DNA from 2 places in the Psychromonas sp. genome. Region 2 is predicted to be linked to the other one. Evidence: predicted binding sites of a transcription regulator. Region 2 holds the regulator's gene; the other holds the start of a gene.
What was found. The regulator ArgR, encoded in region 2, controls arginine synthesis, uptake and breakdown. The targets are predictions, from matches to a motif close to ANTGAATANNTATTCANT.

Region 1: the regulator ArgR is predicted to act here: its motif matches at 2,114-2,131, upstream of argC (N-acetyl-gamma-glutamyl-phosphate reductase).

What each region holds. Positions count from the first base shown of each region.
Region 1 covers NZ_CEZLMY010000038.1:4,704-8,077, forward strand. The annotation lists gene AC4GME_RS07450 (ornithine carbamoyltransferase) at 1-194, opposite strand, end outside; gene argB (acetylglutamate kinase) at 206-994, opposite strand; gene argC (N-acetyl-gamma-glutamyl-phosphate reductase) at 1,011-2,024, opposite strand; gene AC4GME_RS07465 (HD domain-containing phosphohydrolase) at 2,286-3,359, opposite strand.
Region 2 covers NZ_CEZLMY010000039.1:11,356-14,729, forward strand. The annotation lists gene AC4GME_RS07590 (type IV pilin protein) at 1-340, opposite strand, end outside; gene AC4GME_RS07595 (pilus assembly FimT family protein) at 503-1,009, shown strand; gene argR (transcriptional regulator ArgR) at 1,010-1,462, opposite strand; gene AC4GME_RS07605 (transporter substrate-binding domain-containing protein) at 1,701-2,474, shown strand; gene mdh (malate dehydrogenase) at 2,636-3,374, shown strand, end outside.

The sequences.
Region 1 (3,374 bases), on a different contig from region 2:
CCGCCTAATTTATTAACACCAATATCAAAAGTCACACGCGTACGCAGTGATTGTTTTTCAAAGAGTGTAACAACACTTTTACCCGCTAATGCTTGACTGTACTTAGCCGGATTCGCTTTTAAATCTTTACCCAGTGCAATCAGCTCTAACGCCTGTTGCTGAGTCATTTCCATACCTGTTAGTAAATTTTCCATTGCTTTACTCTCTACTTAACTACTTTTGTTCCCACTGCTTGCCCAGCAAGCAATGACACTAAATTTTCAGGATTTTTCCAGCTTGCTAACATTACATGACCTAAAGTATCTGCTGCGTGTAACGCTGCTTTCACTTTTACCGCCATGCCATCTTGGATGATATTTTCAGCAATCAGTGTATCAGCTAATTGTGTATTTAGCTCTGGAATAACTTGCTTGTGAGCATCCCACACGCCATCAACATCTGATAAGAAAACTAACTCTGCATCCACCAGCTCACAAATCGCGATAGCAGCTTGATCCGCGTTAACATTATATAAACGCGCATCTTCACCAATACCAATTGATGAGATAACCGGCAAATGCCCTGCTGCTAATAACCCGTTTAATAACGAGGGGTTATTGGCACTGCACACACCTACGGCACCAAGTTCCGGATCAAGCTGTGTTACTTTACAGCTAAAACCATCAGCAAGAGACAACCCCACCGCAGAAAGACCCGCTTGTAACGCTTTAGCCATTAGCAGTTTATTTGATGTACCTGCTAATGCGCCTGCAACATAAGGAATCTGCTCAAAAGGTGTGATGCGTAACCCGTCTTTTTTCTCACTAACAATGTTCATTTTATTTAAAACATTTTCAACAATCACCCCGCCACCATGTACTAATAACAATGGGCGTTGCTGTTTTTCTAAATAAGCAGTTAAGGCTGAAAACAGATTAGCTAATGCTTGTTCATTTTCAAGTACCGCGCCACCTAATTTAATCAGCAGTGGTTGTTTGGATAAGAGTTGAGTCATTTTCTAATAATCCTGCTTATAAAAGAGAGGTTGTGATAGCAAAACCAAAACGTAAATTAATGCATTGCATTGCTTGCGATGACGCACCTTTTAATAGGTTATCAATTGCGCTAAACGCCACCAGATCTTCACCATCAACCGCCCAACCTAAATCACAATAAGGTGTGCCGACCACATTTTTCAATGCAGGATAGCTTCCCTCTCCCATTAAACGTACGATTGGCTTATCTGCATAGGCATCTTGATAAGCCTGCTTGACCTGTTCGCTTGTTACGCCTGTTTTTAACTGCACATTAATGCTGGCTAAAATGCCGCGTTTGAAACTGCCTAAATGCGGAGTAAATACCACCGGCATCCCTAAGTGCTGATCAATCTCTGGTTTATGCCTATGATTAAACACAGCGTAAGGTTGTAAGCTGACTTCACAGAAGCTACTCACTACACTCGCCTTACGCCCGGCACCACTTACACCACTAGTGGCATTAATAGTCGGCTTTGTATTTTCTTTAATTAATCCCGCTTCTGCTAACGGTTTTAATGCCGTTAATGATGCTGTTGTGTAACAACCGGGAACTGCAATCAAATCAGTTTTCTTAACGGCTTCAAAATTCCATTCCGCTAAACCATAAACCGCTTTTTCTAACAACTCAGGATACTGGTGTGTGAAACCATAAAACTTATCATAGAAGCCCGCCGATTGAACACGGAATGCACCAGACAGATCGAATACCACTGTATTTTGGGCAAGGAAAAGTGCTGCCAAGTTATGGCTTACTTCATGTGCTGTAGCCAGAATAACGATATCTATGCCTTCACAAGCGCTTTCAATACCACTGTTAGCTAGCGGCTGCAGCGGCAGATCAACCACACCTAATAAGTTACCGTAAAGTTCAGATAGTTTTTTACCTTTATCCAAACTGCCTTCAGAAACATATAAACCCGCTAATTCAATATATTCATGACGAGTTAAAAAATGTGCTAACTCAGCGCCGGTATAACCACTTGCACCCACAACAATGGCTTTTAACATAAGAAGTTCCTGTTTCATTTACTGTATAAAAAATAGAAAACGTACTATAAAAAGAGATATTCTCGATAGAGAAGACCATTCTAATTACCTTTGATTATTTATGCAATAATTATGAATAGTTATTTATATGTAATTATATTGACAGTCGCTTACAAATAAAATTAACGGGTTAATTCTGCGCTACACTAATATAGCTTAATAAAAGTCGAAAAATTGAATGATTAACACCACTTAATAACCAAGTAAAACGAGCAACCTCGACTACTGCCGCTCATCATTTATCTCTTCTGTTTCCAGCGGATCCGCATACAGTGCTTTTATCTCCAACACTTTAGGTAAGCAAGCTTTAAAGTGTGGAACCAACTCAGGATCAAAGTGTTTGCCTGATTCGCTTTCAATTAGAATCATTGCTTTTTCAACTGACCACGCTTTTTTATAAGGGCGCTCACTAGTCAGTGCATCAAACACATCGGCAATAGCAACGATACGTGCACTCAATGGAATATTTTCTCCACTTACCCCGGCAGGATAACCCGTGCCATCCCATTTCTCATGGTGATATTGCGCCACTTCAACGGCCATGCCTAATAAATCGGACTCATGCTTGCCTAAAATCTCAACACCGTACTCTACATGCCTCTGCATGATCGTCCATTCATCTTGATTAAGCTTACCTGCTTTCAATAACACCCCGTCAGGAATGCCGATTTTACCTATATCGTGCATCGGTGCGGCATTATAAAGCAGTTCAGACCAACTGTTATTTCCCGTAACTCGTTTTGCTAAAAAGCGTGAATACCAGCTAAGACGAATAACATGCAGGCCTGTTTCATTATCTTTAAATTCAGCAGCCCGCCCTAAGCTTTGTAGGATTTCCATGCGCGTTTTTTCTAGCTCTTTTGTTCTTTCCTGTACCAAACTCATCAGATGCAATTTTTGGTTTGATAATTTCAAATGCGCACTTACTCTTGCTAAAACAAGCGGCGGACTAACTGGTTTTGTTATGTAATCAACACCACCTAACGAAAAACCTTTTTTTTCATCTTCGACATCTCTATTTTCACTAACAAAAATAATAGGGATTTCAGCGGCTTCAGGCATTACCTTTAGTTGTTTACAAACGGCATAACCGTCGATATCCGGTAGAATTATACCTAACAAGATGAGATCCGGTTTATCTTGCCCGCTAGCAATTTTAAAGGCAGTAGAAGCATTAATAGCGATCTTGACTTTATAATAGGGGGATAATATTCCATTTAAAATATGAATATTTTCAGGGTTATCATCAACGAGCAAAATTGTTTGCTTAGTGATCATCTCGTCTAAATCCAGCATTTCTGTTCCTACTTT
Region 2 (3,374 bases):
ACAGTGTTTGACATGCAGTTTCATCGTTCGCTTGTGTTGTGCCACTTTTAGCGACCGCTTTCATCGAATAGGTTGTTGCTGCAGCTGAAACGACTGAAAATGTATAATAATCATGGCTTGCCGGCAGTCCGAGATCGGCTTCCACATCTGAGTAAGCGGGATTTAAGATATGCAGACTTGATTGTTTTAACTGCGCCTTTATTAATTCCGCTTTGGCATCACCACGACGCGCTTTAATCATATGTGACTGGTAGGATGGATAAGCGATACTGCCCAGTATGGCAATAATTGCGATAACAATTAATAGTTCAATTAACGTAAAACCCTGCGCTTTTCTCATAAACTGACCTCATATTCCTTTCGCTAAATTATTTAATTAACTGAGAGTACTTTGAATAGTGTAGATCTTTAATAACAAAGCAGCATAGTTTGTTAATCGTTAATTTATTTTTTAGACTAAACTTGAGCGTATAGATAGTGCCGATAAAAGTAAGGAGTGGTTATGAAACGTCAGTCTATATCCTTAAAAGGCTTTACTTTGATGGAGTTACTTGTGGCTGTTTCTGTTGTTTCCATTTTGCTGGCGATAGGTATTCCTTCATATAAAATGTTATTTGATCGTGATCGCTTGAAAGGGGCTGCCACTTCACTTTATTTTATGCTTAATTTATCTAAGACTGAATCGATCAAACGCAATAGCGATATATTTCTAAATATTACTGCGGGGCAGAATTGGTGTGTGGGTTCAAATGAGGGAGATGCAGTATGTGATTGCAATACCAAGGGGAGTTGTGATGCTTCGGTTAGTCACAATGAATATAAAAATCTAACACTGGTATCGAATTACAGCACCCCTTATTATGACCGTGTTCGCGGCGCATTTAATGAACCTAATAACTTATTTAAATTACAGTCAGAAGGTGGCGGAGAAGTGCAGCTGAATGTGAACGTTCTTGGTTTCGTGCGTATGTGTGGTGTTGATGGCGTGTTAGGATTAAGCGCCTGTTGATTATTCAAATAACTGTTTTATTACATTCAATGTATTATTGATTTTTTTACTATTGGTAGGGGTAATAAAGATTGTATCATCACCAGCAATTGTACCTAAAATACCTTCTGCTTTACCTATTGAATCTAACAAACGGGCTATCAATTGTGCCGCGCCTGGACTGGTGCGAATAACAATCAGGCTATCATTGTGATCAATATCTAGGACGAGATTTTTTAATGGACTTGTCGTGGTTGGGATGCCAAGCTCTGCAGGCAGACAGTAAACCATCTCTCTTTTGGCATTTCTGGTACGCACTGCTCCCGACTTGCTTAACATTCGAGAAACTTTTGACTGGTTAATATTATGAAAACCAGCTTGTTGTAATGCTTCTACTATTTCACCCTGAGAGCTTAAGCGCTCTTTTTTTAATAAAGCTTTAAAGAAGTCCATTAGTTCAGTTGATTGTTTCATATATAATTCACTCTATTGAATCTCATTTTATTGGGGGGGCAATCATAGTTAATACTGGCTAATTATCAACAAATTAATCGTCAAAATAAGTGCATAATTATGCGTTTTATGAATTATATATTGAAATTAGATAGTCATTAAATTTTAGGGTTGTTATAGTAGCGATTATTCACCCCAGATAACTAAAACTTAGATGCAACAAAATCCTCTGTTGTTGATGAGTTGGATATTATAAATTATGTTTTTTCCCCGCTTCTTTTTATTTTCTCTGTTATTATTTTCTTCATTCTCTTCATTCTCTTCATTGGCTGCCTCTCCCGTATCGGAAGAAAATATAAAGGTTAGTTTTGCTACAGAAGCAAATTATTACCCTTTCGAATATTTCAATGATAAAAAGCAGATCCAAGGATTTGATATTGATATTGCTAATGCTATTTGTAATGTCGCAAATTTGACTTGCAGCTTTCATTATCAAAGTTTTGACAGCCTGCTATCTTCCTTACAATTTGGCCGTTTCGATGCTGTGATCTCCTCTCTTGATATCACCAATGAACGCTTAAAAAAAGTAGATTTTTCCAATAGTTATTATAGAGAACCCCCTGTATTTGTGAGTAAGAACTCCTCAGAAAAAAAATTTTCTATTGCTGAAAAGTTTATTGGAGTGAAAGCACATTCATCGAATCAGGATTATTTAATTAAATATGCAAAAGAAAATAGCTTTATCATCTCTTATTTCTCTTCTTCTAAAGCATTTAGTGATTTAAAGGATGGTAAAATTGATACTGTTTTTGCAGATCAAGCTGTCGTTGTTGATTTTTTGCAAAAAGAAAAGAATCAAAAATATTTTTCTATTCAACGCACTGAAAAAATATTTTTACAGGAGTTCTCTAAAGGTTACGGTATTGCCGTTAAAAAAGGGAATCGTGAATTGCAAGAGCGCTTGAATCTAGGTATTAAGATTATTTTTGAAAATGGCACTTATCAAGAAATATATAATCGTTATTTTGAGTGATATATTTCCCCAAAAGTAAGCGTTACCTCTCTTAAATATTAGTAAGCTTATGATTTAACTTTACATCGCTCACAATCATTTAACATTTTCAACATGACTCGTTATTTTTCACTAGAATATATTCAACTTATTATATTAATAACTACGTTGTGGAGATTTTTATGAAAATTGCTGTTCTTGGTGCTGCTGGTGGTATAGGTCAAGCTCTTGCGTTACTGCTAAAACTAGATTTACCTGAAAATTCATCTTTATCACTTTATGATATTGCACCAGTTACACCTGGTGTCGCTAAAGATTTGAGTCATATCCCAACAAGTGTACATGTCGATGGCTATGCAGGTGAAGATCCAACTCCTGCTCTTGAAGGTGCAGATGTAGTCTTGATCTCTGCAGGTGTGGCACGTAAACCCGGTATGGATCGCTCTGATCTGTTTAATATCAATGCCGGTATTATCAAAAACTTAGTCGGTAAAGTTGCTGAAGTTGCACCTGAAGCATGTATCGGTATTATTACCAATCCGGTTAATACAACGGTCGCGATTGCATCAGAAGTACTTAAAAAGGCCGGTGTGTACAATAAAAACAAGCTTTTTGGTATTACCACGTTAGATGTTATTCGTGCAGAGGATTTTGTCGCGGAGAAAAAAGGTCTTCCAGAAGAGCATGTGCGTGTAAATGTTATTGGCGGGCATAGTGGTACGACTATCTTACCCGTACTTTCGCAGGTGCAAGGTGTTGAGTTTAGTGAGCAAGAGGTAATCGAGCTTACAGATCGCATCCAAAATGCAGGTACTGAAGTGGTCAATGCAAAAGCGGGTGGAGGCTCGGCAACACTTTCAATGGCGCGTGCAGCTTCTATTTTTGGTGTTGATCTTGTACGGGCGCTATTAGGTAAGCAAG